One region of the Enterobacter sp. UPMP2061 genome, then DNA from elsewhere that is predicted to be linked to it. Evidence: predicted binding sites of a transcription regulator. Region 1 holds the regulator's gene; each other region holds the start of a gene.
What was found. Region 1 encodes CRP, which controls carbon source genes, mostly activating them, when cyclic AMP is high. Its sites were predicted from a motif close to ATGTGANNNNNNTCACAT; they were not measured.

Region 1 (8,077 bases):
GATGCTGTGGCTCAGCATCAGGCCCGCCACGGCGGCAACCATCAGCGCGAAGCCGAAACGCAGCTGCGTTTTCAGCGGCACGATTTCCATCAGCCAGGCATTAAGGAAAATAGAGATCAGGATCCCCGCGTTCAGGAAGGTGAAGGTGTTACTCATACTGGAAACGGGCAGCTGGAAGTAGTCTGCGATATTTCCCATCACCATCCCGGTGACGATCACCAACGCGCCGGTCAGGGCGTAAGAGAAGAAGCTGATCCATGTGAGCTTGATGCGATTGCTGTTAGTCATGTCTGGCCTGTTAAAAGTAAAGAAAAACGCAATGACTGCGTTTGAGCGGGCAGATTTTAGTCGCGAAAGTGATCTAATTAAATCTTTTCAGAAAATTTTGAGCACAATTGCAGGTTTTAACGTGATGCAGATCACATTACGTTGTGGGGTGAACAATCGTTTGCGCGGTAATAATTGTTTCAATTTGGTAAAATTAGGTAAAAGACTGGTCTGGGTTCATACTGCTCTTTAGAATCAAGCCATTCGCTTTTTATACTGCGCTTTGTTAAGGAATTCTCATGCTCAAATCAACACTGGCGGCTGTCGCAGCTGTGTTTGCTCTTTCTGCCGTTTCCCCTGCTGCGCTGGCAGCCAAAGGAGACCCCCACGTCCTGCTGACTACCTCTGCGGGGAATATTGAGCTGGAGCTGGATAGCCAGAAAGCCCCTGTTTCGGTGAAAAACTTCCTCGACTACGTGAACAGTGGTTTTTATAACAACACCACGTTCCACCGCGTGATCCCGGGCTTTATGATTCAGGGTGGCGGTTTTAACGAGCAGATGCAGCAGAAACAGCCCAACCCGCCCATCAAAAATGAAGCAGACAACGGCCTGCTGAACAAGCGCGGCACCATCTCCATGGCGCGTACGGCGGACAAAGACAGCGCCACCAGCCAGTTCTTCCTCAACGTGGCTGATAACGCCTTCCTGGACCACGGTCAGCGCGACTTTGGCTACGCGGTGTTTGGCAAAGTGGTGAAAGGCATGGACGTTGCGGATAAGATCTCTCAGGTTCAGACTCACGATGTCGGTCCATACCAGAATGTGCCGTCTAAGCCAGTCGTCATTCTCTCCGCGAAAGTGCTACCGTAATCGTTCCCCCACACGGGCACATCTTGCCCGTGTCTTTCCACCCTCCCTGCGAAAGCGCGTTTTGCTGCTTATACTTGTGGCAAACGGACTATTCAGGGAGGCGTAGTGAAAAAACTCACCGACAAGCAAAAATCCCGTCTCTGGGAGCAACAACGTAAGGTCAATTTTCAGGCCAGCTGCCTCCTTGAAAAAGGTAAGGGTCCCGCTGAACCTGATATCGAGACGCTGGAACTGGGGCCTTCCGCACCGGGTTTACCCCATCTGTGTCTTATTCACCGCCATTTATTCCGCAACGAAATGAAAGGCGCGGGCGAGCTGCGCACCGCCGATATTTCTAAGGGCGACATTCCTTTTTGCCATTTCGAGTACATCGAGAAAGTGGGTAATGAGCTGATGGCTTCGCTGGAAAGTGATAAATATCTGGTGGGCCTTCAGAAAGAAGAGTTTACAGACAGAATCAGTCATTACTACTGTGAAATCAACATGCTACATCCGTTTATGAGCGGTAATGGCGTGGCCCAGCGGATCTTCTTTGAACAACTGGCTATTCATGCGGGCTATGTGCTGAACTGGCAGGGGATCGACCCGAACGACTGGGCAGCCGCCAATCAGAGCGGGGCAATGGGGGATTTGACAGCCCTGAACGCCATCTTTGCCAAAGTTGTGAGTGAAGCGCGGGAATCTGCGTAAAATAGGGCGGCCATTTTTTCAGGAGCCGCCATGATTCTGCTGATTGATAACTACGATTCCTTTACCTGGAACCTTTACCAGTATTTTTGTGAGCTGGGGGCAGAGGTGGTTGTCCGCCGTAACGATGAGATCGCGCTGGCTGACATTGACGCGCTGGCACCCCAGAAAATCGTGATTTCGCCGGGGCCGTGTACCCCTTCGGAGTCCGGTATCTCGCTGGAGGCGATCCGCCATTATGCGGGCAAACTGCCGATTCTGGGCGTCTGCCTGGGTCATCAGGCCATTGCGCAGGTCTTTGGCGCCACCATTGTCCGTGCCGCGAAAGTCATGCACGGCAAAACCTCTCCGGTCACGCACACCGGTACCGGCGTATTCCTGGGGCTAAACAATCCGTTAACCGTGACGCGCTACCATTCTCTGATCATTGATCCGCCGACCCTGCCGGCCTGCTTTGAGGTCACCGCCTGGAGCGAGACGCAGGAGATCATGGGCATTCGTCACCGTGAGTACGATCTGGAAGGCGTGCAGTTCCACCCGGAAAGCATTCTCAGCGAACAGGGGCACGCGCTGCTGGCCAATTTCCTTAATCGCTGAATATCTGTTGCCTTGTTGTGATTTTTTATGCATATTTTGTGATTATATTTTCACAATCAATGTGACATAAAAATGGATGGTCATGACATGGCAACTGAACAACCAGCAATTACCCGCGCGACATTCGATGAAGTGATCCTGCCGATTTATGCACCGGCTGAGTTTATCCCGGTGAAAGGGAGAGGCAGCCGCGTCTGGGATCAGCAGGGCAACGAGTATGTTGATTTCGCAGGCGGTATTGCGGTGACGGCGCTGGGCCATTGCCATCCTGCGCTGGTGGACGCGCTGAAAACGCAGGGCGAAACGCTGTGGCACACGAGCAACGTGTTCACCAACGAACCGGCGCTGCGTCTGGGGCGTAAGATCATCGATGCCACCTTCGCCGAACGCGTGCTGTTTATGAACTCCGGCACCGAAGCCAACGAAACCGCCTTTAAGCTGGCGCGCTACTACGCAACCACGCGTCATAGCCCGTACAAAACCAAAATCATCGCCTTCCATAACGCCTTCCACGGACGCTCCTTCTTTACCGTTTCCGTTGGCGGCCAGCCGAAGTATTCCGACGGCTTTGGTCCGAAACCTGCGGATATCATCCACGTGCCGTTTAACGATCTCCACGCCGTTAAAGCGGTGATGGACGATCACACCTGTGCCGTGGTGGTCGAGCCCATTCAGGGGGAAGGCGGCGTCACGGCGGCCACCCCTGAATTTCTGCAAGGGCTGCGCGAGCTGTGCGACGAGCACCAGGCGCTGCTGGTGTTTGATGAAGTGCAGTGTGGGATGGGGCGTACCGGAGACCTGTTTGCTTATATGCACTACGGCGTAACGCCGGATATTCTGACCAGCGCGAAAGCGCTCGGCGGCGGTTTCCCGGTCAGTGCGGTGCTCACCACCCAGGATATCGCTTCCGCATTTCATGTGGGCTCACACGGCTCCACCTACGGCGGTAATCCGCTGGCGTGCGCCGTGGCGGGTGCGGCGTTCGACATCATTAATACGCCGGACGTCCTGAATGGCGTGAATGCGAAACGCGACCTGTTTGTGAAACATCTCCAGCAGATTGACCAACAGTTTGATGTCTTCAGCGACATCCGCGGGATGGGGCTGCTGATCGGCGCCGAACTGAAGCCGCAGTACAAAGGCCGCGCGCGCGATTTCCTGCACGCCGCCGCGCACGAAGGCGTCATGGTGCTCAACGCCGGGCCGGACGTGATGCGCTTTGCGCCATCGCTGGTGGTGGAAGACAAAGACATCGAAGACGGATTAACCCGTTTTGCCGCGGCGGTCGCGAAGAGCGTCAGCGGCTAATACGCGGTTCGTTTTAACCGGCGCGTTAACCAAATCCCGTGATGCGGGCGCTGACGCCATGCTACCGACGAAATGGTGTGCATGGTGTTCAGGTGCCCGAGAACGCGCTGTAAATGCTGCTCAAGGGTGCTCATCGGCCCGTGGGTCAGCGTCTCCGGCGCTTCCAGAATGTTCGAATCCCCTGACTCGCCCGGCGCGTCATACTCCAGACGCTGCTGACAGCGCTGCAACGCAATTTCACACGACTGCAAATAGCGCTGCGCCAGATCCGTCGTCAGCATCGTGTGCTCCCGCGCCAGCGTCGTCATGGCATTGATGTGCTCGACGATAAACTGGCTGTGCGTGACCCACAGCTTCATGTCAGCCAGATAGTGCGCGTTAAAGCCCGGCTCCTGCATGGCCTGGTTAAGGGAGTTGAACAGGGCGTTATGCGCCTGGTTGACCTTCATGCGCTCGTAGGCCAGCGGAGAGGGCTGCGGGTCATCGCTCAGAATAAGACGAATGGCCTGCTGGTCAGCTTCGAGCGCGTCGTGGGCGTTCTGCCTGAGCAGCCCGCTTTGCCACTGCGGCCACAGCCAGACCATGCCGCCAAAGGCGATCAGGCAGCCAATTAGCGTATCGACCAGCCGGGCAATAATAAACTGTTCCCCGTTAAGCGTGAGCAGTTGCAGGGTATACACCGCCGTCACCGTAAAGCCCACCATCGCCCAGCCGTAGTTTTTGCGGATGATCAGGTAGCTCACCAGCGTGATTGCCAGCATACCGGCCAGGGTATAGCCTTCCGGCACGTGGAAGTGCAGCGTCACGCCCGCGATAATCAGCCCCGCCATCGTACCGCCCGCCCGATGCAGAATGCGCACCCGCGTGGCGCCATAGCCGTTCTGGGTGACAAACAGCACGGTCATTAAGATCCAGTAGGGTTTCGGCAGGTGCAGGGCCATTCCCATCAGGCTGGCGATGCTCAGCATCACACTGATCCGCGCGGCATTGCGCAGGGCGGAAGATTTCAGTGATAGATAGCTTTTGAGCGCGGGCAGCAGCGGCAGCCGTTTTTGCTTATCGGCCATCAGGTCCCGGGCATAAAGCGGGCGCTGGGTGCGTAACACCCGGGCGATGCGGCTGAAATGCCAGGCAGCAAATTGCCCGACCGGGTTATCCGCGTGCTGACGCGCAATCTTTTCCAGCGCGCCGAGCTGTTTGTCCATGTTAAAGCGCGTCGGATAGCGGTGATAGAGGATATCGTCAGCCAGCACCCGCAGGCGGGCTGCGACGGTCTGCGCGTTCCAGCGGATCACCGCTTCCGCATGGCTGCGCTCCACCAGCTTTTGCACCTCTTCCGGATTATGAAGGCTGACGGAGATATGCTCCTGCAAATCCAGCCCGACCTGGAAGGTTCGCAGCAGCCGCTTGTATTCATGATTTTTGTTGGCGGCAAGCATGTGCAACTGCTGATAGCACTGGCTGATCAGATCCACCACTTTTTGCTGGCGCGCCAGCAGCGGCGGCAGGGATTTTTCCGGGTCGGTATGTTGAGTGAGCAGGGTGTATTTTGCTTCACAGTATTCAGCAAGCTGCACGTAGAGCAGGCTCAGGGATTCGCGCAGCGGCTGTTCCCGCCACAGCCAGAACCAGAACCAGTTAAACAGCCCGTACCACAGCGTGCCGAGGGCGTAGATCAGCAATGGCTCCCACACCGGCATATTGCCCGCAAGGCTTAAGGTGAAGATGGCGGCAATCAGCGACGCGGGAAGCAGGCGGGCGTGCAGCGAGCTGATTTCGGCGGTGACGCCGAGCGTCATCGCCAGCACGGTCAGGATCAACGGCAGAGGAATGTCGCGGGCCAGTAAGAGTTGTACGGCAAGGCTACAGCCGGCAAACAGGCAGCCGCCAATAATCAGACGTTTAAAAAAGCGTTTATGCGGCGTATCCAGACCGGCAATGTTGCAGCAGGCGGGCACGAGGGAAAACAGCAGGCCTTGCTGAAGATGTCCGAGGATCAGGCCCACGGCCACGGGAAGACACAGCACCAGCGTTTGTCGTAGTGCGTAGTTAACTTCCGGGTGATAGATCAGCCTGCGCCACATGAGGAGTAGAGACAAAAACGGCGTGCCACCCTGCGGCGGCACGCCGTTTGACCGAAATTAACGGGTTCCGTAGACCACGATAGTTTTACCGTGGGCAGAGATCAGGTTCTGGTCTTCCAGCATCTTCAGGATACGGCCCACTGTTTCACGGGAGCAGCCGACGATCTGACCGATTTCCTGACGGGTAATTTTAATTTGCATACCGTCAGGGTGGGTCATGGCGTCTGGCTGTTTCGCCAGGTTCAACAGCGTCTGCGCGATACGACCGGTCACGTCCAGGAAGGCGAGGTTACCCACCTTCTCAGAGGTCACTTGCAGACGGCGTGCCATCTGGGAAGAAAGACGCATCAGGATGTCAGGGTTGACCTGAATCAGCTGACGGAATTTCTTGTAAGAAATTTCAGCCACTTCACATGCTGTTTTTGCACGAACCCAGGCGCTACGTTCCTGGCCTTCTTCAAACAGGCCCAGTTCACCGATAAAATCGCCCTGGTTCAGATAAGAAAGGATCATCTCTTTCCCTTCTTCATCTTTGATCAGCACGGCCACCGAGCCTTTAACGATGTAATACAACGTTTCCGCTTTTTCACCCTGGTGAATCAGCGTGCTCTTTGATGGGTACTTATGAATGTGGCAATGAGACAAGAACCATTCGAGAGTCGGGTCTGTTTGCGGTTTGCCAAGCACCATGCGCTGTTATCCTCTGTTATAAGCTGTCACCAGAGTCATAAGATGCATCCGGACTCTGGGGTTGCAATCGAATTCTTACCCATACCTGGGAAGTCGGCTGTCGTAACGTTTCGCAGCCAGTAAAGTTTGATGTCCTCTGCATACATGTGTAACGTCAATGTATTACTGTAGCATCCAGAGTGTTTTAGCATAGCTTTCGCCGCGTGTCTCCTGGTGTCTCGCTTCAGCATGACGCAGGTCGCCTTCCGTTGCGAGAAATGTAACGTACACGTAATCTGTCATAAAAAATGCAACGTTGGAGTGAGTGAATATGCAAGCGCGTGTGAAATGGGTTGAAGGGTTAACGTTCCTGGGCGAGTCTGCTTCTGGGCACCAGGTTTTGATGGATGGCAACTCCGGCGATAAAGCGCCAAGCCCAATGGAAATGGTGCTGATGGCGGCGGGGGGATGCAGCGCGATCGACGTGGTGTCGATCCTGCAAAAAGGCCGTCATGACGTGACCGATTGTGAAGTGAAGCTGACGTCAGAACGTCGCGAAGAGGCGCCACGCCTGTTCACGCATATTAATCTGCACTTTATCGTCACCGGCAAAGAACTGAAGGATGCGGCGGTCTCGCGTGCGGTTGACCTGTCTGCGGAGAAATACTGCTCTGTGGCGCTAATGCTGGAGAAAGCGGTAAAAATCACCCATTCGTATGAAGTGATCGCGGCTTAATTTTTTGGCGGGTGGCGCTGCGCTGACCCGCCCTACAAAAGCACGCCCGTAGGCCGGATAAGCGAAGCGCCATCCGGCAACAGGCGTCACGCGATCTGCTTTCCTTCCATCAGCCGCTGCACCAGCGGTGTCATGATCAGCTCCATTGCCAGCCCCATTTTTCCGCCCGGCACCACTAACGTATTCATGTGCGAAATAAACGAACCCTGTAGCATCGCCAGCAGCCAGGGGTAATCAATGCCTTCCAGGTTGCGGAAGTGGATCACCACAAAGCTCTCGTCCAGCGACGGGATGCTTTTTGCAGCGAACGGGTTGGAGGTGTCCACGGTGGGGACGCGCTGGAAGTTAATGTGGGTTCGGGAGAACTGCGGCGTCAGGAAGTTGATGTAATCTTCCATGGAGCGCACCACCGAGTCCATGACCGCCTCTCGCGAATGGCCGCGCTCGCTCATGTCACGCGTCAGCTTCTGGATCCACTCAAGGTTAACAATCGGCACCACCCCCACCAGCAAATCCACGTGGCGCGCCACGTCGTGCTGAGGCGTCACCACGCCGCCGTGCAATCCTTCGTAAAACAGCACGTCAGTCGGTTCCGGCAGCGGCTGCCAGGGCGTGAACGTGCCGGGGACCTGGTTCCAGGGCACGGCTTCATCGTAGGTGTGGAGATACTTGCGGGACTGCCCGGTACCGCTTTGCCCGTATTCACGGAAGGTTTGCTCCAGCAGGCCGAAGTCATTCGCCTCCGGGCCGAAGTAGCTGATGTGTTTACCCAGATCGCGCGCCTTGCGGATGGCCATATCCATCTCCGGGCGCGTGTAGCGGTGAAAGCTGTCGCCTTCTACCTCTGCCGCCCGTAA
Region 2 (8,077 bases), on a different contig from region 1:
TATGTGCCGCCAGTCGTCAAACGACAGGTCCAGAAATGGCGCTTTATTCATCGCCCCGGCATTGTTAACCAGCACATCCAGCCGCCCGAAACGCGTAATCAGGGTTTCAATGGCCTTTGCGCCTTCCGGCAAATTGCTTAAGTCGAGATGAATGGCCTCGGCACGCTGCCCGCGCGCTTCAATTTCACGGCAGGTTGCCAGCGCCCCTTTCTCATCTGAATGCCAGGTTACTCCGACATCAAACCCGCGTTCGGCCAGCATCAGGGCCGTCGTTTTGCCAATTCCTGAATCCGATGCGGTAACAATTGCGACTCGCGTCATACTCACCTCATGATAATCTGCAAAGAGGTAAGTATAGATAATGCGCAATGTTAGCCGTGATGATATCCGCCACCGAGCGCGGAGGTGAGCTGGAGCGTGGCATCCACGTACTGACCTTTCAGCATCAACCCGGTAATACGCTCTTTGAGCGCCGGAATTTTTGCTTCACTCACCCGGGAGCCGGCAATGATCCCGGCGCTGAAACGCGCCTGTGCCAGCGCAACGACGCGCGCCGCATCTTTTTCGATCTGCTGCTGGTGCTGATTTTTGGCGGTCAGCGTTTCCACTTCGCTGGCCGTCCGGGCAACCTGGTTTACGGCATCTACCACGGCCTTGTTGTAGTTCGCCACGGAGAGGTTGTTTTGCGCCTGGGCGATATCCAGGTTCGCATTCAACCGACCGCTGTCAAAAATTGGCAGCGTCAGCCCGGCGGTTACGCCCATTTGCTGCGCAGATGAGCGGAACAGGTCACTCAGGTGCAATGCATCCTGCTGCAAGAATGCCATCAAATTGATGTCAGGGTAGAACGCGGCTCTGGCGGCATCCACTTCGCTCATGGATGCTTCGATATACCAGTGCGCCTCCTGCAAATCCGGGCGCCGAGCCAGCAGTTCATAACCGAGCGTTGACGGCAGCGACGCCTCTGCATCAGGTAAGGCATGCCGGGCGAGCGTGACTGAAGGGGTATGGGTCAACGCATTCAGACGCGCCTCAATGACCTTCATTTTGCCATGCACGTCAGCGAGCTGTTCATCGGTTTTGCTGGCATTAATATCCGTTTCAACGCCTTCCACCGAGGAGGTAATGCCGTGCTGATAAAGCTCGCGATCGGCACCGATGATATTTTCCTGTTCCCGTTTGATTTGCGCGAGTACGTCACCCACCGCGGCCTCGGTCTGCCAGTCCCAGTACAGCCGCGCGACGCTGCTGGCGAGCAGCTGGCGGGTCTGCTCCAGCTCCGCTTTTTGCGCATTCACCTGACCGATGCGGGCCTCAATTTGGGCGCGGTTTTTACCCCATAAATCCAGATCCCAACCCGCCGTCAGACCAAAGGTGCCGTTGGTGTACCAGGGGCCGGTTGTCCCCGCCGCCGGATCGGTCAGCGCAAATGGACCCATCAGCCCCTCTGCCGACATTTTTTGCCGTTCAACATCTGCGGAAAAATCCAGCTGTGGACCCTCAGCAGCGACAGCGGCTTTCGCCTGTGCTTCCGCCAGGGTGATACGCTGACGGGCAATTTGCATATCCGGCGCATCCGCCAGCGCTTTGTCGATCAGCGCGTTGAGCTGGGGGTCGTTAAAGTCTTTCCACCATTCGCTTTTTGGCCAGTCGGCATGACGCAGTTGGGTATTTACAGCTGCGGCGGCGGCTTGCGTTTTTACTGGAGACACCGTGGCATGTTCCGGCGCGCAGGCGACCAGCATAAAAACAAGAGGAGCACTCAGAGATAAAGTAAGAGAACGTTTCATTACGCCATAAACTCAAAAAAATAAAGGCGCAACTTACGCTTACTGACGTTCCGTTTTTTAGTAACGCGTGGCAATCCGCATATTGTTATACATTTTCATATCCGGAAATTTATTCTCCAAGACAATGATTTAATTTCATGTATTCATGCTAATTATGAATTGGCTGCTACACTTACTTCGACAGACATACGCAGGAGAGGCGAATGAAAATATTATTGTGGGTTATTTTGATTATATTTCTGATAGGGCTGCTGGTGGTAACCGGCGTATTCAAGATGATTTTCTGATTCTGTTGCCCGGCTCCACGCCGGGCAAACACTTCACACTTCGCTCAGGATTTTGACTGGATCACCCGGGCAATATCCGCAGACGTCTGTAGCGTACGGATCTCCTGAAATAATCCCAGCGCGTCGTCGTACTCTTTACGCAAATAACTCAGCCACTGCTTAATGCGCGCGACGTGATACAAGCCGGTATCGCCCTGCTTTTCCAGCCGCGTGTATTTTTGCAGTAGTTTCACCACATCCGCCCACGGCATCCGCGGCTCATTATATTTCACCACCCGGCTGAGGTTCGGCACGTTCAGCGCACCGCGGCCAATCATCACGGCATTACACCCGGTCTCTTTGAGGCAGGCCTGTGCGCTCTCGTAATCCCAGATTTCGCCGTTGGCAATCACCGGGATCGTAAGCCGTTTGCGGATCTCGCCAATCGCCTGCCAGTTAATGCGCTCGGCTTTATAACCATCCTCTTTGGTTCGCCCGTGCACCACCAGCTCGGTGGCGCCCGCCTGCTGCACCGCGTCAGCAATTTCAAACTGCTTATCGCCGCTGTCCCATCCCAGACGCACTTTGACCGTCACCGGCAGGTGCGATGGCACCGCCTCACGCATGGCCTTTGCGCCGCGATAAATCAGCTCCGGATCTTTAAGTAGCGTCGCCCCCCCGCCGCTGCCGTTGACCAGCTTTGACGGACAGCCGCAGTTAAGATCGACGCCGTACGAACCAAGCGCTACCGCGCGGGCGGCGTTTTCAGCCAGCCACTCGGGATACTGGCCGAGCAGCTGGACACGCACCAGCGTACCGGACGGGGTACGGCTCTGACGATGCAGTTCCGGGCAGAGACGATAAAATGATTTTTCTGGCAGCAACATATCGACCACGCGCAGGAACTCCGTCACGCAGAGATCGTAATCGTTCACCTCGGTAAGCAGCTCGCGCACGAGAGAGTCGAGCACGCCTTCCATCGGGGCCAGTAAAACACGCATTCTGAGTACCTGTGAAAAAAGACGCGCTATAGTAGCTGCTCTCTATGTATGTTGAAAGCCCGGCGTTCCATTCCGGAATGTCTGGTATGCCCAAAATTCATGATGTGATCCGTGGCACATTTTCAGGTTTAATTGTATGATGAATACGTCTCAGCAAGGACTTTCACCATGAGCAACTCACTGAATACTATCTGGCAATACCTTCGCGCCTTCGTCCTCATTTATGCCTGCCTGTACGCCGGCATTTTTATCGCTTCGCTGCTGCCGATTACGATACCCGGCAGCATTATCGGCATGCTGATCCTGTTTGTGCTACTGGCATTACAGGTGCTGCCCGCGAAATGGGTTAATCCGGGGTGCTTCGTTCTCATTCGCTATATGGCCCTGCTTTTTGTGCCTATCGGCGTTGGGGTGATGCAGTATTACGATGTGCTTAAAGCGCAGTTCGGCCCGATTGTGGTCTCCTGCGCCATCAGTACGCTGGTGGTATTCCTGGTCGTCAGCTGGAGTTCACACATTGTGCATGGCGAACGCAAGGTCGTCGGGGAGAAAACAAAAAAATGATGGCGAATATCTGGTGGTCCCTGCCGTTAACCCTGGTGGTGTTCTTTGCTGCGCGTAAGCTTGCGGTGCGTTTCAAAATGCCGTTGCTCAACCCGCTGCTGGTCGCCATGGTGGTGATTATTCCTTTTCTGCTGCTCACCGGCATTCCTTATGAGCGTTACTTCGCCGGGAGCAAGATCCTCAACGATTTGTTGCAGCCTGCCGTGGTGGCGCTGGCGTTTCCTTTATATGAGCAACTGCATCAGATCCGCGCGCGCTGGAAATCCATCATTACCATCTGCTTTGTGGGTAGCCTTGTTGCGATGATCACCGGTACCTCGGTGGCCTTATTGATGGGCGCGTCGCCGCAGATCGCCGCCTCTATCCTGCCTAAATCCGTCACCACGCCGATTGCCATGGCCGTGGGCGGCAGCATCGGGGGCATTCCGGCCATCAGCGCCGTGTGCGTGATTTTTGTCGGTATCCTGGGCGCGGTGTTTGGTCATACTCTGCTGAATATCATGAAAATTCGGACCAAAGCGGCACGCGGTCTGGCGATGGGTACCGCCTCGCACGCGCTGGGCACCGCACGCTGCGCGGAACTGGATTATCAGGAAGGGGCATTCAGCTCGCTGGCGCTGGTGATCTGCGGGATTATCACTTCCCTGGTCGCGCCGTTTATCTTCCCGATTATTCTGGCAGTCATGGGCTAAAATTTGCGATGCGTCGCGCAAATTTCATTTTCATTTCATAAGTTGCACACATAATGAGATTTGGATCACATATAAAGGCCGTACGGCTCCGTACACTACCGATCCATTAACCTTGATGAGGCAACGTCATGCATCCACGTTTTCAAGCTGCTTTCTCTCAGCTTGCAGAGAATTTGCAATCAGCCCTGGCTCCGGTTCTGGCGGATGCGCATTTCCCCGCCCTGCTGACGGCAGATCAGGTCACGGCCCTTAAACAGGCAACGGGGCTGGACGAAGACGCGCTGGCTTTCGCCCTGCTGCCCCTTGCGGCTGCCTGCGCCCGCGCTGACCTTTCCCATTTTAACGTAGGCGCAATTGCGCGCGGCGTGGGCGGAACCTGGTACTTCGGCGGAAACATGGAGTTTCTTGGTGCGACCATGCAGCAAACCGTCCACGCGGAGCAGAGCGCCATCAGTCACGCCTGGCTGCGCGGCGAAAAAGCCCTGCGCGCCATCACCGTCAACTATACCCCTTGCGGCCACTGCCGCCAGTTTATGAATGAGCTGAACAGCGGTCTTGAACTGCGTATCAACCTGCCGGGACGCGCACCGCATACGCTGGGTGATTACCTGCCGGATGCTTTCGGCCCGAAAGATCTTGAGATCAAAACCCTGCTGATGGACGAGCAGGACCACGGTTATGCGCTCTCGGGAGATGAGCTGAGCGAAGCGGCCATTGCCGCCGCCAATAAAAGCCACACGCCCTACAGCAAATCTCCAAGCGGCGTCGCCCTTCAGTGCCGCGACGGCCGCATCTTCACCGGTAGCTATGCAGAGAACGCCGCATTTAACCCGACGCTGCCTCCGCTCCAGGGTGCCCTGAACCTGCTTAGCCTGAACGGGTATGACTACCCGGATATTCAGCGCGCAATCCTGGCTGAAAAGGCCGATGCGCCGCTGATCCAGTGGGACGCGACCGCAGCCACGCTGAAAGCGCTGGGCTGTTCAACCATCGACCGCGTGCTGCTGGCATAATCTGTTCGGCGGGCAGAGTTGCCCGCCAGTCTGACGAAAAACCCCTCAGTTGAATCGCTGTTTCTTGCGCTAACCAGGCGGGTACAGTAGCCTGAGGGAAATTTCATCATCGGTACGAGCCATCTGCATGTTAAAGCGCGTGTTTTACAGCCTGTCTGTCCTGGTCGGCATACTGCTGTTGATCGTGCTGGGTCTCGACCGCTGGATGAGCTGGAAAACAGCCCCCTACATTTTTGATGACCTACAGGATCTCCCCTACCGTCAGGTTGGTGTGGTGCTTGGCACCGCCAAGTATTACCGCACTGGCGTCATAAATCAGTATTACCGGTATCGTATTCAGGGCGCGCTGAACGCCTATAACAGCGGCAAGGTGAACTATCTGCTGCTGAGCGGCGATAACGCGCTGCAAAGCTATAACGAGCCGGTGACGATGCGCAAAGATCTGATTGCCGCAGGCGTCGACCCGGCCGATATCGTGCTCGACTACGCCGGATTCCGCACGCTTGATTCCATCGTGCGTACCCGCAAGGTGTTCGACACCAATGATTTCATCATCATTACCCAGCGTTTCCACTGCGAGCGGGCGCTGTTTATCGCCCTGCATATGGGCATTCAGGCGCAGTGTTATGCGGTGCCATCGCCAAAGGATATGCTGAGCGTGCGCGTACGTGAGTTTGGCGCTCGTTTTGGCGCGCTGGCTGACCTGTACTTATTCAAACGTGAACCGCGCTTTTTAGGCCCGCTGGTGCCGATCCCAACGATGCACGAAGTGCCGGAGAATGCACAGGGTTACCCGGCGGTAACGCCAGAGCAGTTGCTGGAAATTCAGAAGAAGTAATAACTTTTGTCGGGTGGCGGCTTCGCCTTACCCGACCTACGATCGCGATTTTGTAGGCCCGGTAAGCGTCGCGCCACCAGGCAAAAAAAGGCCCGCTACGTGAGCGGGCCTTTTCATTCTGAAGATCTTACTTCTTACGCGCGTACTTCAGTGAATCCAGCGCAACCGCGAAGATGATGATGGCGCCCTTGATGATGTACTGCCAGTAGGGGTTCACGCCGATGTAGGTCAGGCCGTAGTTGATAACGGTGAAGATGATCACACCGGTCACCACGCCCAGCACGGTCCCCACGCCGCCGCTGAAGGAGACGCCGCCAACCACGCAGGCTGCAATCGCATCCAGTTCGTACATAAAGCCGAGGTTGTTGGTTGCAGAGCCGATACGGCCCGCTTCCAGCATCCCGCCGAAGGCGTAGAAGACCCCGGACAGGGCGTAAATCATCAGCAGGTTCAGAGCCACGTTGACCCCGGACACTTTAGCCGCTTCAGGGTTACCGCCGATAGCAAAGATGTTTTTACCGAAGCGGGTTTTGTTCCACAGGATCCAGACGAACGCCACCGCAATCAGCGCATAGAAGGTGATGTAGGAGAGACGGAAGCTGCCCAGCGCAACAAACCCCTGCGTGAAGGTCGAGAAGCCGCTGTCGAAGCCAGAGATTGGAGACGCGCCGACGAAATCGTAGTACAGGGAGTTGATACCATAAACGATGATCATCGTGCCAAGCGTGGTGATGAATGGCGTCACGTTCAGGTAAGCAATGATGATGCCGTTAATCAGGCCAATTACCGCGCCGATGGCGCACACGATCAGGATCACCACGAAAATCGGCATGGTCGCCATCTCCGGGAACACCTTGTTGGCGTTTTCCATCGACTGCAACAGGGTTGCCGCAATGACCGCCGCCAGACCCACCTGGCGCCCTGCCGAAAGGTCAGTCCCCTGGGTAACGATAAGCCCCGCCACGCCAAGCGCGATAATAATACGTACGGAAGACTGGGTCAGAATGTTACTCAAGTTCAGCAGACTTAAGAACGTAGGGTCCTGGAAAATAATAATCGCCAGCAAGACTAAAAGAACAACGTAAATACCGCCTTCTTTCAGATAAGTGAGAAAACTTTTTTTATTTAACGCACTCATGAGGAGCCCCTGATCTTAAAGGTGCAAAGACGCAAGACGCAAAATTTCGTTTTGCGTTGTCGTTTTGGTTTCAACAATACCGGCAACGAGACCATTGCTCATAACCAGAATACGGTCTGTGATCCCTAACAATTCCGGCATTTCGGAAGAAATAATAATGATCCCTTTATCTTTTTTCGCCAGCTCGGCGATCAGCTGGTAAATCTCAAATTTTGCACCCACGTCGATACCGCGCGTAGGTTCATCCAGCATCAGAATTTCAGGCTGGGTTAATAGCCAGCGACCAATAATGACTTTCTGCTGGTTCCCTCCCGAGAGTGAGCCAATTTGCGTGCGGTGGCCCGGCGTTTTCACGCGCATGGAGTCAATCACCCACTGGGTATCGCTCTTCATGCGGGAATTATCCAGCAGCCCGACTTTATTTTTGTAATTGCGAATATTAGAAATTAACGAGTTAAAGTTAATATCCAGATAAGCGTAAATACCGGTGGAACGACGCTCTTCCGTCACCAGCGCAAAGCCATTATTAATGGCTTCGTTGGCGTTGTGGTTGTTGATCTTCTTACCGTGCAGCGTAATGGTGCCTTCGGCTTTCTCACGGATACCAAACAGGGTTTCCACGATATCGGTGCGCTTAGCGCCCACCAGCCCTGCGATGCCAAGGATCTCCCCCTTGTGCAGATCGAAAGAGACATCGCGGATAGACGGCTGACGCAGCGAGGTCAGGTTACGCACCTCCAGAATCACTTCGCCTGGCTTGTTTTCTTTATCCGGG
Region 3 (8,077 bases), on a different contig from region 1:
ATTGTCGTTCCGGCGACGATAAAAATACTTCCCAGAGTTCTGTTCTTCACGCTTTCCTCTACAACGCTTCCATACCGCGACTCATTCTGCGGCGCAGAGTAAGGGAAAAGCACCATCTCGTCAAATCACCGTTACATAGGGTGTAATAATTAATTTACAAAAAGAAAAGGGTAACCTGAGCCAGCGCAAAGCGTGCCGTAGAGGGAACGTTTAGTCTGCTTTTTATTTGCGAGAGGTAACCATGTCAATTCACGGACACGACGTGCTGAATATGATGATTGAGTCAGGTGAGCGCTATACGGAGGAGAGTCTGGTTGAGGCGATACATGCCCGCTTTGGCGAAGCGGCGCGTTTCCATACCTGTTCAGCTTCGGAGATGACGGCCGCGGAGCTGGTGGCGTTTCTGGCGGCGCGCGGAAAATTCATTCCAGCAGCAGACGGATTTTCCACTCACGAAAGTAAAATCTGCCGCCATTAAATAATGCGGTGCTGAAAACTCAGCACCGCTTTTCTGTTAATTCTGGGTATCGAGCGTCGACAGCTCTTTATCAATGAAGTACAGACCTTCCCCGGATTTACCTGCCAGAGATAATTTATCCAGCACGGATTTAAACAGCTTCTCTTCTTCGTGCTGTTCAGCCACATACCACTGAAGGAAATTAAAGGTTGGATAATCCTGGCTGGTCATGGCGGCATGAGCCAGTTCATTAATTTTCTGGGTGATCAGCTGTTCATGCTCATAGGTGGCGCGGAACAGTTCATCAAGAGAGCCGTATTCGGCAAAAGGCGATGCCACGTTATCAATGCGCGGCAGGCTGCCAGTGTCCGTCAGGTAATCAAACAGACGCTGCATGTGCGTCATCTCTTCCTGGGCATGACGACGCAGGAAGGCGGCCGCCCCTTCAAAGCTGTGATAGCTGCACCAGGCGCTCATCTGCTGATAAAGCAGGGAAGAAAAAAGCTCAAGATTCATTTGCGCATTGAGCTTGTCGATCATTTCAGTTTTTAACATGGTGCAGCTCCGGTTTATTAATTCTGGTTCACGATGAGCGACACTATAATTTGTTATTTAATTATTTGCAAAAAGTAAAATAAATATTTCTTTATTAAAAATACGAATGGGAATAAAACGCATTGCCGCCATTTATATTTATTAATGAGAATTGTTTTAGTTCTTATTAAATAAACTGCCAGCGTGACTGGCAGTAGCGGTTAATACCACGGATTCTGGCTGGAAGAGGTAACAGCATATCCCTGACATTTATACTGAATGGTCACACTTTCGTTCAGACAGAGTGAACCGCTGATCAGGGTGCAGGTTTTAATTGGCTGCCCGTAGGCTGACGCAGTGGCGTAGCCCATATGTTGACAGGCTTTGGTTGCCGTACCGTTATTAACATACTCATCAGACCAGGCGTTTTGCAGCATGGCCTGGCCATAGTCGAGGCGCACAATTCCGTTTGGGGCATCCGTACTGCTGACTTCTGCCTGACGGTTGATACTGCATCCGGCGAGCAACAGGATCGTTCCGGCTATGATTACACGTTTCATGGTTCACTCTGCGTGACGGGAAATACGCCATTGTAACCAACGCGATGGTACGCAATGGCTGGAATAGCCGGAGGATCTGCCCTCTCACTGTGCAACGAGCCGGGCCAGCGCGCGAAATTGTGAGCGCATCTTTATTTTTTAAAACAAGTTTTCACTTAATTTGAAAGTGCGTTTGTTTGATAGTAAGGTTAAGTTGAAAAGGTATCCACAGCGGGATCGCCCGCCATGCATTCAGGAGAGACAAGATGAAAATTGCACTGATGATGGAAAACAGCCAGGCCGCTAAAAATCCCATCATCCTTAATGAGCTGAAAGCCGTTGCTGATGAGAAAGGTTTTCCGGTCTATAACGTCGGTATGAGTGATGAGAACGATCATCATCTCACCTATATTCACCTGGGCATCATGGCGAGCATTCTGCTTAACGCTAAAGCCGTTGATTTTGTTGTTACCGGCTGCGGTACCGGGCAGGGCGCGCTGATGTCCCTGAACATCCATCCGGGTGTGATTTGCGGTTACTGCATCGATCCTGCGGATGCTTTCCTGTTTGCGCAAATCAACAACGGTAACGCGCTTTCTCTGCCGTTTGCGAAGGGCTTCGGCTGGGGGGCAGAACTGAACGTACGCTTTATCTTTGAGAAAGCGTTTACCGGACGCAATGGCGAAGGCTATCCACCAGAGCGTAAAGAGCCGCAGGTGCGTAACGCCGGGATCCTGAACCAGGTGAAAGCGGCGGTGGTGAAAGAAAACTATCTGGATACCCTGCGAGCAATCGATCCTGAGCTGGTTAAAACCGCCGTATCAGGCCAGCGCTTCCAGCAGTGCTTCTTCGAGAACTGCCAGGACAAAGAGATTGAAGCCTTCGTGCGCGGTATTGTTGGCTGATTTACTTTGCCGGGCGGTGCGTTGCCTGCCCGGCAGATAGCGTTACTTTTTCGATGAGACCGCGCTGCCCGCATCTTTGGTCAGACGCAGCGTGTCAACCATTCCCACCAGGCAGATCAGCGCGATTGCCACAAATGCCAGCCGGAAGCTCATTCCCGGCATACCGGCAATCCCCATCGCCTCACTGACTTTTTCCCCGATACGAATACCAATCGCCCCGAGCGTGATCCCAAGCCCCACGGCAAGCTGCGTTGCGGTTGAAAACAGGGTATTGGCATAGCTCATCTGCGCCGATGGCACATCCGCAAAAGCCAGCGTACTGATGGCTGTAAACTGAATCGAACGGAAAACGCCGCCCAGATAAAGGATCAGCATGATGAGCCACGCGGGCGTCTGCGGCGTAAGAAACGCGCAGGCCAGCAACGCCAGGACATTCAACGCACCGTTAATCAGCAACAGCCGCTTAAACCCCAGGCTGCGGATAAGCGGCGTCGTCGCCGGTTTAATGGTGAGGTTGCCAACGAAAACCGCCAGCACCAGCAGGCCAGAATGGAACGCGTCCATGCCAAAGCCGACCTGGAACATCAGCGGTAACAGGAACGGAACCGCGCTGATGGAGGCGCGAAACAGCGATCCGCCGTACAGGGTGACGCGAAACGTCGGCACCTGCATCGCATCGAGCCTGATCATCGGCCAGGTTGCCCGCTTAAAGTGACGCAGCGCCAGGCTTAAGGCGACGACACCGACGATAAACAGCGTGGCGGTTAATCCTGTTCGCAGAGGCTCTGCGCCCATCAACTCCATCGCATAAACCAGGCTCACCATGGCAAGGGTGGTGACAACAAAACCCGGTAAATCAAACGGTCGGCGCGTATCTTCATGCAGGTCTGGAATGATGCGCAGCGCCAGCAAAATGGCGATTATCCCCAGCGGCACGTTAATAAAGAAGATCCAGCGCCAGTCGGCATAGCTGGTAATGAACCCACCCAGCGGCGGGCCGATGATCGGCGCGACCAGCGCAGGCCACGTCAGGGTGGCGATTGCCGTGATGAGCTGATGTTTTGGCGTGGTGCGTAGCACGGCCAGGCGACCTACGGGCACCATCAGCGCGCCACCCATGCCCTGGAGGACGCGCATCGCAACGAACTGATCGAGCGTGGTGGACAGGCCGCAAAATACCGAGGCCAGCGTGAAGATCGCCAGCGCGAGGGCAAACACTTTTCGCGCGCCGAAGCGGTCGGCGATCCAGCCGCTGGCGGGGATCAGTACGGCCAGGGTGATCAGATAGGCGCTGATGCCGATATTCAGATCCACCGCCTGGTCGCCGAAGCTTTTTGCCATATCCGGCAACGCGGTGGCGATCACCGTCCCATCCAGAAACTCCATAAAGAAAGCACCGGCCACCAGCAGCGCCGCAGGCGATAATCCACGGCTCTCTTTGCCGGATACGTTTTCACTCATTCTCTTCCTGCCCGCTCAAAAAATTTTATAAACATTTACTGGAATTTATAAGCCTGTAACGTGCGGATTTATCATGGCTTTTTTTAACAAACCAGCAGCACTGAGGGTTTAATAACCGTGATGCAGGTCACAAAATGGTTGATTTTTGTGATGGTGGTCATATTATAAGCGTATTGACAATAACACCTGCATAACACGTTACTGGAGCAACATAATGAAACTGCGCAAAATCCTGAAAAGCATGTGGGCAAACTACTGCACAACGTTTAAAGACGTCCCACCGGGTGCGATGTTCTGATAAAAAAACCTGCTTCGGCAGGTTTTTTTATGTCTGCGGACGACGAGAGGGAGATGGAAGGGCGTCTGTTTTGCTACTATGGCGCCCTTTGAATAAGGAGAACCCCATGTCACAAAACCTGAGCGCCGATCAGGAACTGGTATCTGACGTCGTCGCCTGCCAGCTGGTTATCAAACAAATCCTTGATGTGATTGACGTTATCGCGCCGGTTGAGGTACGCGAAAAGATGTCGACCCAGCTGAAAAACATCGATTTCACCAACCATCCTGCTGCGGCGGACCCGGTTACGCTCCGCGCGATCCAGAAAGCGATTGCGCTGATTGAACTCCGCTTCACACCGCAGGGTGAGTCACACTAAAATAAACCGATGTTTTAAAATTAGAAACTCTTTTCTGCTTTTACGTCGAAGGGCGACAGAGCCTGTCGCCCGCAGAAGGATCAGAAGAACGTCTGCACCAGCAGATAGCTCACCACGCAGGCACAGCTGACGCCAATCAGCCCCGGCAGAATAAAGCTGTGGTTGATGATGAATTTACCGATGCGGGTGGTGCCGGAGCGATCGAACCCGATACAGGCCAGATCGCTCGGATAGGTGGGCAGCACAAAGTAGCCGTAGGATGCCGGGAAGAAGGCCACCAGCATTTTCGGATCGATGCCCAGCATCAACCCCATCGGGGCGACCGCGGTCAAGGCCGCAGCCTGGCTGTTGACCAGTTTTGATACCAGGAACAGCACGATGGCATACGTCCAGGGATGACTTTTCACCACCCCCTCCAGCGCCATTTTCAGCTCGTCGAGATGCGCCTGAAAAAAGGTATCGCTCATCCACGCCACGCCAAACACCGAGAAAATCGCGACCATCCCCGCCTTAAATACCGCCCCGTTTGAAATGGCCGACGCATTCACCTTGCAGGTCATCAGCATGATGGCCCCGGCGATCAGCATCATCATTTGAATGACAAGGTTCATCGACAGGGCTGTCATTTTCCCTTTGATCTCAAACGCCGGACGCAGCTCGGGCAGCGCACCCAGCAGGACCACTACGGCAATCCCGGCGAAGAAGATCCACGTGGACCAGTAGGCCTGTTTCGGGAAACGTTGATCCATCAACGTCTCCGTTCCTCCATAGATAAACTCCCGCTGTTTCGGATCTTTCAGCTTTTCCTGAAATTCGGGATCGTCTGCGAGGTTTTTCCCGCGACGCAAGCTCCACAGTGCCGCAATGGCGACGCCAGACAGTGAGGCCGGTACGGAGACCGCAAGAATTTCAAGGATCCCCCACGCGTGGCCGATACCGTGCTGCGCACCAAGAATCGAGACCAGCGAAACGACGGCCACGGAAACGGGGGAGGCGGTGATCGCCATCTGAGATGCCACCGAGGCCACCGCCATCGGCCGTTCCGGGCGTATGCCTTTTTTCAGGGCGATATCCGCGATAATGGGAAACATGGTGTAGACGACGTGCCCGGTCCCGCACAGGAAGGTCAACATCCAGGTGGTAAACGGTGCGAGAAGGGTGATGTGCTGGGGATGTTTACGCAGCAGGCGCTCTGCAAACTGCATCATTACATTCAGGCCACCGGCGGTCTGTAGCGTGGCCGCACAGCCGATGACGGCGAGGATCGTGAGCATCACGTCAACCGGCGGTTTACCGGGTTGCAGACCAAAGACAAAACTCAAAACAAACAGGCCGATGCCGCTTATCAGCCCCAGGCCCATCCCGCCGAAGCGGGTGCCTATCAGCAGGCAGAGGATAATGACAATAAACTCAATGGTGATCATGATGCTCCCTCGTTAATGAATGTAATTAAACAAATCATTACACGATGTATGGTTATTCATTGGGAGCAAGATCTGATTTGTTAAATGTCAGCAAAAGCAGGGAGTTGGTACCCACTCCCTGACGGGAGTGGGTGAAGGGACTTAGTGGTGACGGGAGTGGGTGAAGGGACTTAGTGGTGTTGCACGGTAGCAATGTCGAGAAGATGGCGGTCCGTCTGCTCCAGACAAATCCCCGCGCGTTTCGCGTTGCGGATTTCATCTGCGAGCGTCTTCAGCATCATGCCATCCTGCTGCTGCTCTCTGTCCATATCACGTAAAAACTTGAGGGTAATGATGTCCCGTTGCGCTTTGGCTTCATCAGCCAGTTTGCTCAGCTTCGCACAGCGTTGCTCATACTCTTCGAGCGTTTTCTGAAACAGTTCTTCCAGAGAAGTGTAATTATCTTCAATCGTTTCAAGCTCTTTGACGGTAGGGTTTGCCCCGACAGCTTTCAAAAAGTTAAAGACGCGCATCATGTGCGTGACGTTACTTTGCGCCTGAGTACGAAAGAAGGTGGCAGTGCCGTTGAGGCTTTTTCTGGAACACCACGCGCTCAAATGCAGATGCAGATTTGAAGCATAAAACTCCAGGTTCATCTGGGCATTCAGTTTTTGCATCATCGTTTGGGTAGTCATTCTCATATCCTTATTGACTGTGGGACTTGATGTCCGCTACTTAACCTGACCCAGCAGGTATTGACGATTGAATGGCAGAAATAGATTTCTGCAAGGTAAAAAACTCGAAAATTCACTTCCTGTGTTCGATTTAAATAAGCATACGCTTCTCTTTGACTTAAGAAAACTCTTAATAAGGCTGTGTTTACCATACATTACAAATTTAAATATAGCCCAGAATAGAAAGAGGGTTAAGAGATTGTATTTAATATAACTTGTTGATTTTAATGGGTGTGAAATTAATATCGCTCATTTTTATCGTTTCAGGAAACGTTCTTTGGCGGGAAATTCTGTAAAAGTGTTAAATCAGAAATAATATCTGCAAATATATCCTGTCGTATCAAATTTGAGCTAAATCAATTTTCACTCAATATACGGTTCTGTGATCGCGTCGCAAGATTGTGATCTGATAAAGAGTGAAAATGAAACACTGTTTTACATCGTTTCATTCGTTGAGGTTTATGATGGCTAACGTTGCGGTGCTGCTGGCACCCGGTTTTGAAGAAGCAGAAGCGATTATCACGATTGATATTCTGCGGCGTTTACAGATTGAAGTGGAGACGCTGGCCTGTGCGGAGTCCCGTGCGGTAGTGAGTTACCACAATATCCCCATGGTGGCTGACAGTACGTTAACGGAGCGCATTAATACGCTGTATGACGCAGTCGTGTTGCCCGGTGGGCCGCAGGGGAGCGTCAATCTTGCGGCTAGCAAGCAGGTGCTCCGCTTTGTTTCCGCGCATGACGAGCACGGCAAACTCATCTGCCCAATCTGCTCTGCGGCCGCGCGGGTGCTGGGCGGTAACGGGCTACTGAAGGGGCGTCGCTACGTCTGTTCCGGCGATCTCTGGCAGAGCGTTGATGAGGGAGTATATGTGGATGCGCCGGTCGTTGAGGATAATAACCTCATCAGCGGCAAGGGGCTGGGGCACGCTTTTGACTTTGCGCTGACGCTCTCTGCTCGTCTGTTGGGTGACGACGCCCCCGTGCGCGATCATGCTGAACACATCTATTACCGCTGGTAATTTTTCTGCCGGGCGCTAAGGCGTCCGGGTTACAGGGATTTCTTAGCTGACCTTATGGATAATCCTGCTTAACTCCCTTCCATTTGTAGGACAATTACGTCCTTTTTTATGTCATTTTTCGCTGAATTTATGTACGCAATTACTGTAATTCTGCGGTGTGATGTCGCTCTCTTATGGATGATTAATTTCCCGCTAAAACTATCTCCAGCAATAACGCTTATGACGAGGTAAGCGCTAATGCCTTGTTTTAAGTCCGATTAAATAAGTTGTTCGCCATTATTCCCTACAGATAAGAATGCTAAAGCTGGAGTTTACCATGCACAAATTTACTAAAGCGCTGGCGGCCATCGGCCTGGCTGCCGTTAT
Region 4 (8,077 bases), on a different contig from region 1:
CGGCCAGCGTCATTTTATCGGCACGCAGGGCGCGCTTCAGCGGGTGCTGCTGTAGCTGCGCAATCAGCTCGCGCCTGCCGACGATAATCCCCGCCTGCGGCCCGCCCAGCAATTTATCACCGGAGAAACTGACCAGGCTTACGCCCGCGGCAACCATTTCCTGCACCATGGGCTCTTTCGGCAGACCGTACTGGCGCATATCCACCAGCGACCCGCTGCCGAGATCGGCAATCACCGGCACGTTTAGCTCGCGCCCAATGGCGGCCAGTTCGGCCTCTTCCACCGTTTTGGTGAAACCCTCAATGTGGTAATTGCTGGTATGCACTTTCATCAGCAGGGCAGTGTTTTCATTCACCGCCGCGCGATAATCTTTTGCATGGGTACGGTTGGTTGTGCCCACTTCATGCAGCGTGCAGCCCGCCTGGCGCATGACATCCGGAATACGAAACGCCCCGCCGATCTCCACCAGCTCGCCGCGAGAGACGACAACCTCTTTTCCGCTCGCGGTGGCCGCCAGCATTAACAGCACCGCCGCCGCGTTGTTATTCACAATGCAGGCATCTTCCGCGCCGGTGATCTGGCAGAGAAGATCCGCCAGTGCGCGATCGCGATGCCCACGCCCGGCGCCGTCCAGATCGTACTCCAGCGTCACCGGCGAGCGCATGGCACGGGTGACGGCCTCTGTTGCCTCTTCGGCCTGCTGTGCCCGGCCCAGATTGGTGTGCAGAACCGTGCCTGTCAGGTTAATAACCGGGCGCAACGCGCTTTGCCCGTGCTTGCTCAGCCTGCGTTCAACTTCCTGCTCCCACGCCACGCACCAGCCGGGTAGCGCGTTCTCAGCCTGAATATGGCGACGCGCATCGTCCTGAAGCTGGCGTAGCATGTCGACCGTTGCAGTATGGCCAAACTGCTCCAGCACCGCAGTGATGCGCGGGTCACGAAGCAGACGATCGGTAGCGGGGATCTGGCTGTAGAGGGAATGATGAGTAGTCATGAATGCGCCTGGCGAGTAAATATCTTCCCCCCTCCCGACGGGAGAGGGAGTTAACATGTGGGGGGATTGTACCGCCTCCCGCCAGGAAGTGTTATAACCCGCATCAAGCCTTTGGCGGTTCAGTCCGGGCAAAACTTTCGCGCTGGAAGAGCGTCTCCGCCAGTTTGACCAGCAGCGGACGATCCACGCACCAGCCCGGCGAGACGCGGCGGAAATTGAGGTAGCCAATGGCGCAGGCGATGGCGATCGTCGCCAGATTCAGGCTATCGCTCTGAATTTTCCCGTCGCGGATCAGCTGTTCGCACATATCCAGGCTGCGGCTGATTTTTTCGCGCTGGCGTAGCAGCTCATTTTCTGACTGCTGGGCGGCGGGCCTTGCCTGCTCGCGTACGGACGTCAATGCCGCATCCATAATGCCATCCGCCAGGGCTTCAATTTGCTTCATCACCAGCGCTGCTTTTGGGTCCGCCGGCAGCATGGCTGGCGCAACGCCAAGCAGTTCGATGTACTCCGCAATGATCGGGGAATCAAACCAGTAGTCGCCCTCGTCCGTTACCAGCGCCGGGACTTTCCCCAGCGGGTTGTACTGCGCAACGCCGTTCTCTGCGTTGTAGGGCTGTTCATTCACGAATTCAAATTCAATCCCTTTCTCCAGCAGGAGAATCGAAATCTTACGCACGAAAGGACTGGTATAACTGCCGATGAGTTTCATTGCTTATCCTTAATGCCCACAAAGAGGTCAGTATGGATCAAGCCGTGGAAAAAGGCAGGTGTGCGTATCGCATTCCTGCCATGAGGGGATACGGGAGAAATCTGCATAAAAATATTTTGTGAATCAAATCACAATCTGGAAACAAACAACCAACTTAACATTGTGATGCAAATCACAAAACGCCGCCCATTATGGCGTATTTCTGAGCGATGTATTTTTTTTACACACTCATTTTGTGATCGCGATCACTTCATTAATATCCTCACCCCCTACATTCATGTGATTCAGATCACACAAAATTTCACTGTCTGGACAGTTGAACGATTCAGTGCCAGATTTCACAGCATCAGAACAGGGCCCGGCTACCTCTGCCGCCGCACATTAACGATAAACCTCGGGCCACAAGCCTAAGCGTAAACATAAGAAGGGGTGTTTTATGTCATCCGATTTCAAGATCAAAGTGCAAAGCTTTGGTCGTTTCCTCAGCAACATGGTGATGCCAAATATCGGCGCGTTTATCGCGTGGGGTATTATCACCGCATTATTTATTCCGACAGGGTGGTTGCCTAACGAAACGCTGGCAAAACTTGTTGGCCCAATGATTACCTATCTCCTGCCACTGCTCATCGGTTATACCGGTGGTCGTCTGGTGGGCGGTGACCGCGGTGGCGTCGTGGGGGCCATCACAACCATGGGGGTGATCGTCGGTGCGGATATGCCGATGTTCCTCGGTGCGATGATTGCCGGTCCTCTGGGCGGCTGGGCGATCAAGAAATTTGACGTCTGGGTTGATGGCAAGATCAAATCCGGCTTCGAAATGCTGGTGAACAACTTCTCTGCGGGCATCATCGGGATGATCCTCGCGATTCTGGCGTTCCTCGGCATTGGCCCGGCGGTTGAAGTGCTGTCCAAGCTGCTGGCCGCAGGCGTTAACTTCATGGTGGCGCACGACATGCTGCCACTGGCGTCTATCTTCGTTGAACCAGCGAAAATCCTGTTCCTGAACAACGCCATCAACCACGGTATCTTCTCACCGCTGGGTATTCAGCAGTCACACGATCTCGGCAAGTCCATCTTCTTCCTGATTGAAGCGAACCCGGGTCCGGGTATGGGCGTTCTGCTGGCATACATGTTCTTTGGTCGCGGCAGCGCGAAACAGTCTGCTGGCGGCGCGGCGATCATTCACTTCCTGGGCGGTATTCACGAAATTTACTTCCCATATGTGCTGATGAACCCACGTCTGATCCTGGCCGTTATCCTTGGCGGTATGACCGGCGTGTTCACCCTGAGCGTACTGGGCGGTGGTCTGGTGTCTCCTGCTTCTCCAGGCTCTATCCTGGCGGTGCTGGCGATGACCCCGAAAGGCGCCTACTTCGCGAACATCGCGGCGATCTGTGCGGCCATGGCGGTCTCCTTCGTGGCCTCCGCTATCCTGCTGAAAACCAGCAAGGTGAAAGAAGACGACGATATCGAAGCGGCAACCCGTCGTATGCATGACATGAAAGCCGAATCCAAAGGCGCAACGCCGCTGGCGGCGGGAGATGTCTCTAACGACCTGAGCCACGTGCGTAAAATCATCGTGGCCTGTGATGCCGGTATGGGCTCCAGCGCAATGGGTGCGGGCGTACTGCGGAAGAAAGTGCAGGATGCGGGTCTGACCAACATCTCCGTCACCAACAGCGCGATTAACAGCCTGCCGCCGGACGTTGACCTGGTGATCACGCACCGCGATCTGACCGAACGCGCTATGCGTCAGGTACCGCAGGCACAGCACATTTCCCTGACCAACTTCCTCGACAGCGGCCTGTACGCCAGCCTGACCGAACGCCTGGTGGCGGCGCAGCGCTATGAAGATAACGAAGTGAAAGTGCGTACCAGCCTGCAAGACAGCTTCGACGAGAGCAACGCGCATCTGTTCAAACTGGGCGCTGAAAACATCTTCCTTGGCCGCACGGCGACCAATAAAGAAGAGGCCATTCGCTTCGCCGGTGAGCAGCTGGTGAAAGGCGGCTACGTTCAGCCTGAGTACGTTGAGGCGATGCTGGAACGCGAAAAGCTGACCCCAACCTACCTGGGTGAATCCATCGCGGTTCCACACGGTACGGTGGAAGCCAAAGACCGCGTGCTGAAAACCGGCGTGGTGTTCTGTCAGTATCCTGATGGTGTGCGCTTCGGTGAAGAAGAGGACGACATCGCCCGTCTGGTGATTGGTATCGCCGCTCGCAACAACGAGCATATCCAGGTGATTACCAGCCTGACCAACGCGCTGGATGACGAAACGGTTATTGAGCGTCTGGCCAACACCACCAGCGTTGAAGAAGTTCTGGCCCTGCTGAACAAATAACAGCGCCTCTTCCCTCTCCCCCCGGGGAGAGGGCTAGGGTGAGGGGAAAACGTTCCTCACCCCAGCCCTCTCGGGTAAAAACATTGATGAAGGTTAACACTATGAAAGCATTACATTTTGGCGCAGGTAATATTGGTCGTGGCTTTATCGGTAAACTGCTGGCAGACGCGGGCATTACCCTGACATTCGCCGATGTGAATCAGGTGGTTCTGGATGCCCTGAATGCCCGTCATAGCTATCAGGTTCACGTGGTGGGTGAAAACGAACAGGTTGAAACGGTCTCTGGCGTCAACGCGGTAAGCAGCATTGGCGACGACGTGATTGACCTTATCGCGAGCGTTGATCTGGTCACCACCGCCGTGGGTCCGGTGGTGCTTGAGCGTATCGCCCCGGCGGTTGCGAAAGGCCTGGCGAAGCGTAAAGCACAGGGCGTTGAAACACCGCTGAACATCATCGCCTGTGAAAACATGGTGCGCGGCACCACGCAGCTGAAAGGCCACGTTCTTGCGGCCGTCGCCGACGAAGATAAAGCCTGGGTTGAAGCGCACGTGGGTTTTGTGGATTCCGCCGTGGATCGCATCGTTCCGCCGTCAGCATCCGCCACCAACGACCCGCTGGAAGTGACCGTGGAAACCTTCAGCGAGTGGATCGTTGATAAAACCCAGTTTAAGGGTGCGCTGCCGACCATTCCGGGAATGGAATTAACCGATAACCTGATGGCATTTGTCGAACGTAAACTCTTCACGCTGAACACCGGGCATGCTATAACCGCGTACCTCGGAAAATTGGCCGGTCATCAGACGATTCGTGACGCGATCCTCGATGAGAACATCCGTGCGGTGGTCAAAGGGGCAATGGAAGAGAGCGGCGCGGTGCTGATCAAACGCTACGGTTTTGATGCTGATAAACACGCGGCATACATCCAGAAAATCCTCGGTCGTTTTGAAAACCCGTATCTGAAAGATGACGTTGAGCGCGTGGGTCGTCAGCCGCTGCGTAAACTAAGCGCGGGCGACCGCCTGATTAAACCGCTGCTGGGCACGCTGGAATACGGCCTGCCGCACGCTAACCTGGTGAAGGGCATCGCTGCCGCCATGCACTACCGCAGCGAGCAGGACCCGCAGGCGATTGAGCTGGCTCAGCTGATTGATGACAAAGGCGCGCAGGCTGCGCTGGCGCAGATCTCCGGTCTGGATGCCAACAGTGACGTAGTTGCGGAGGCGGTCAGCGCATACAACGCAACCAAATGATGCAGAGTCCGGCGCAGGTTAGCCTGCGCCCGAATAACAGATTGTCAGATATGCAGGCAATAATGGAACAAACCCAGGCCTTTGAAAATCGTGTGCTTGAGCGTCTGAATGCTGGCAAAACCGTACGAAGTTTCCTGATTGCCGCCGTCGAGCTGTTAACCGAGGCGGTGAACATTCTGGTGCTTCAGGTGTTTCGCAAAGACGACTACGCGGTAAAGTATGCTGTAGAACCGTTACTGGACGGAGACGGACCGCTGGGCGATTTATCGGTACGGCTGAAGCTGATTTACGGTCTTGGCGTGCTGAACCGCCAGGAGTATGAAGACGCCGAGCTGTTAATGACGCTGCGCGAAGAGCTCAATCATGACGGTAATGAGTACACCTTTACCGATGATGAGATACTGGGGCCCTTCGGCGAACTGCACTGCGTATCCGCGCTCCCTCCCACACCTCAGTTTGATAACAGCGACCCTGATCTGTACGCGATGCAAAAGCTGCGTTATCAACAGGTTGTGCGCTCCACCATGGTGCTTTCCCTGACTGAGCTGATTTCTAAAATCAGCTTAAAAAAAGCGTTTCAGAAGTAAGCCCGCACACATTGGTGTATCCTTCCCTGTAAATTCCCCGTTTTCAGAGTTATTTGTCATGAAAGAAGTCGAAAAGAACGAAATTAAACGCCTGAGCGACCGTCTGGATCTGATCCGCCATCAGATGGCTGGCCTCTCCCTGGTCGATTCTGCCGAGAAATATGCCGAGCTGGAAAAAGAGTCCGTGAAGCTGGAGGCGGAAATTGAACGCCTGCGCGAAGTGAAAGGCCAGAAGCTGAGTAAAGAAGCGCAGAAGCTGATGAACATGCCGCATCGCCGCGCGATCACCAAAAAAGAGCAGGCCGACATGGGCAAGCTGAAGAAAAGCGTCCGTGGCCTGGTGGTGGTGCACCCGATGACTGAGCTTGGTCGCGAAATGGGCCTGAAAGAGATGACGGGTTTTTGTAAGACCGCGTTCTGATCGTCCTCCCCTGCCGCTGCGGCAGGGGAAACTCAGTTGTAAATCAGGTTAAACGTCGCCATCGCATCCGCTTTTCCCGCCGTCACGTTCTCTTCCGTCTGAAGGTAATGCGCATCAAACCAGAAGGTTTGCGTCTGGTTATCCCCCACTTGCCCAAATGCTGACACCTGTGGGGTGTTCCACGGTACCACCTGCCCCTGAACCGAACCGGTATTGTCACCGTAAAGCAGTTCGATCCCGACACCGCTGGCGCTATCCTCCTGCTTCGTCAACGCCAGCGCCCGATCGTTGCCCGGCGTGGTATCGCCAAAGAAACCCATCTTCACCGCCGTGTTATTTTCGCAGGTCACCGGAATGCTGAAGCGTCCGCCTCCGGCGCGGGAGCCTATGCCATGAAATTCACGCTGGCTCACGCTCCCCATGGGAACAAGAATGCTGCGAGAGCCCACTGAACAGCTGGTACGCCTGACGGTGAAGCTGGCGAGATGGATCTGTACCGGTGTCGCCACGTTGGTGGCGCTGGCTTGATTTTCTCCCGCCTGCAATATCAGCGATCCGACATTTTGCTCCTGGGAATTGGCGTTATCGTCAGGCATGGCGCTGGTCGTTGGAATTTTGTAAAACACCACCCAGAACTGCATTTTATACATTGAGGCGCTGGCAAAGGCGGGGTTTTGCGATGCGTCGCAAATGCGCCTGGACTCATTGCCATTCACCTGACTTGTGCCGTCAATATAGCGTACCGCATCGGCGCCGCAGTACTGCTGTTCCCGGAACCCCAGCGCATAGCCGATGCCGTCGATCTGAGTTTTATAGACGTGACGTGACGCGCCGTCTTCACCAACCACGGTGCCGACGGGGTTATCCACGTCGACAAAGCCGATACTACGCCAGGCATCATTCTCGCCATCACAGCTGTAGAAATCCGCCCCGGTAGACTGTATCGGCGCAGATATCGGCGTCCAGTCCGCCGTGCCGGGCGCATACCCTATGGCGTAGGGCACCTGAACGACCCACTGATCGCGCGTGGTGCGGCAAGATGAGGTCTGAGCATGGGCATGAAAACTCAGCATGCCAAAAAGCGAAAGAAGGCTCAGATAGAAAAACCAGTGAATAAAACGACGCATGATATTCCTCTAATGGCACTCAACGGATAGCGTGGCGATACCGGGGGCCATATGAGCTTTCCCCAGTCTGAAAGGTGTCTGGCATTGCTGCTGCTCCCCGTCCTGATACCAGCTGACGCGCAGGGTGCCGCGCTCTGGTACCCCGCTCAGGTAGGCCTGACCGCCGTCAGCGACCATGCTTCGGTTTGCAGAATGGCGGTTCTGCTCCACCACTTCAGCCTGCGCGCCAAACGGCAACGGTTCGCCGTGGTAGCGCAGGGAAAACAGAACGCGATAACCAATGTGGGTTTTGTAATTGGCCAGCACCACCGCGCCGCTGGTGGGAATGAGCGTCAGACCGCTCTGCTCAACGTCGACGTTCTCACCCAGCGTCGCCGTATCAAGACTGACGGTATTTTTGCGGTACGCCGAGAGCGTTGGCATGACCGCATAGCCGCGGCTGTCGGTATGGATCCCGTTGTAGCCCTCCGGCTCAACGTTCGCCGCGCCGGGCACGCGTAGCAGGGCGACGGTATCGCCCAGCGGCTGGCTAAGCGTGACGCCATACTGCGTGGCGATAACGCCTCCGGCGAGTCCGAGGCTCGCGTTGCTACCGCTTCGGCTGTGGTCATAACCGAGGCTGACGTTGCCGTAGCCACCGTT

Region 2: the regulator CRP is predicted to act here: its motif matches at 4,367-4,384, upstream of cdd (cytidine deaminase).
Region 3: the regulator CRP is predicted to act here: its motif matches at 4,042-4,059, upstream of azuC (stress response protein AzuC).
Region 4: the regulator CRP is predicted to act here: its motif matches at 1,984-2,001, upstream of ACWKXX_RS21070 (PTS mannitol transporter subunit IICBA).

The regions. Positions count from the first base shown of each region.
Region 1 covers NZ_JBSKJP010000008.1:22,130-30,206, reverse strand. The annotation lists gene tsgA (MFS transporter TsgA) at 1-288, opposite strand, end outside; gene ppiA (peptidylprolyl isomerase A) at 567-1,139, shown strand; gene ACWKXX_RS15580 (putative adenosine monophosphate-protein transferase Fic) at 1,245-1,829, shown strand; gene pabA (aminodeoxychorismate synthase component 2) at 1,860-2,423, shown strand; gene argD (bifunctional acetylornithine/succinyldiaminopimelate transaminase) at 2,511-3,731, shown strand; gene ACWKXX_RS15565 (YccS/YhfK family putative transporter) at 3,728-5,815, opposite strand; gene crp (cAMP-activated global transcriptional regulator CRP) at 5,873-6,505, opposite strand; gene ACWKXX_RS15555 (OsmC family protein) at 6,816-7,220, shown strand; gene ACWKXX_RS15550 (phosphoribulokinase) at 7,307-8,077, opposite strand, start outside.
Region 2 covers NZ_JBSKJP010000002.1:363,854-371,930, reverse strand. The annotation lists gene ACWKXX_RS07285 (SDR family oxidoreductase) at 1-321, opposite strand, end outside; gene mdtQ (multidrug resistance outer membrane protein MdtQ) at 372-1,790, opposite strand; gene yohP (small membrane protein YohP) at 1,994-2,077, shown strand; gene dusC (tRNA dihydrouridine(16) synthase DusC) at 2,122-3,057, opposite strand; gene ACWKXX_RS07265 (CidA/LrgA family protein) at 3,226-3,621, shown strand; gene ACWKXX_RS07260 (CidB/LrgB family autolysis modulator) at 3,618-4,313, shown strand; gene cdd (cytidine deaminase) at 4,442-5,326, shown strand; gene sanA (outer membrane permeability protein SanA) at 5,454-6,164, shown strand; gene mglC (galactose/methyl galactoside ABC transporter permease MglC) at 6,292-7,302, opposite strand; gene mglA (galactose/methyl galactoside ABC transporter ATP-binding protein MglA) at 7,318-8,077, opposite strand, start outside.
Region 3 covers NZ_JBSKJP010000002.1:662,183-670,259, forward strand. The annotation lists gene tyrP (tyrosine transporter TyrP) at 1-50, opposite strand, end outside; gene ACWKXX_RS08680 (YecH family metal-binding protein) at 242-478, shown strand; gene ftnA (non-heme ferritin) at 515-1,012, opposite strand; gene yecR (YecR family lipoprotein) at 1,213-1,551, opposite strand; gene ACWKXX_RS08695 (RpiB/LacA/LacB family sugar-phosphate isomerase) at 1,797-2,435, shown strand; gene ACWKXX_RS08700 (MFS transporter) at 2,478-3,896, opposite strand; gene azuC (stress response protein AzuC) at 4,111-4,194, shown strand; gene ACWKXX_RS08710 (DUF2766 family protein) at 4,301-4,552, shown strand; gene ACWKXX_RS08715 (anaerobic C4-dicarboxylate transporter) at 4,633-5,976, opposite strand; gene ACWKXX_RS08720 (non-heme ferritin-like protein) at 6,147-6,650, opposite strand; gene ACWKXX_RS08725 (DJ-1/PfpI family protein) at 7,154-7,711, shown strand; gene araF (arabinose ABC transporter substrate-binding protein AraF) at 8,028-8,077, shown strand, end outside.
Region 4 covers NZ_JBSKJP010000017.1:22,771-30,847, reverse strand. The annotation lists gene selA (L-seryl-tRNA(Sec) selenium transferase) at 1-994, opposite strand, end outside; gene ACWKXX_RS21075 (glutathione S-transferase) at 1,098-1,706, opposite strand; gene ACWKXX_RS21070 (PTS mannitol transporter subunit IICBA) at 2,143-4,050, shown strand; gene mtlD (mannitol-1-phosphate 5-dehydrogenase) at 4,152-5,300, shown strand; gene mtlR (mannitol operon repressor MtlR) at 5,297-5,887, shown strand; gene ACWKXX_RS21055 (YibL family ribosome-associated protein) at 5,946-6,308, shown strand; gene ACWKXX_RS21050 (fimbrial protein) at 6,341-7,435, opposite strand; gene ACWKXX_RS21045 (fimbria/pilus outer membrane usher protein) at 7,445-8,077, opposite strand, start outside.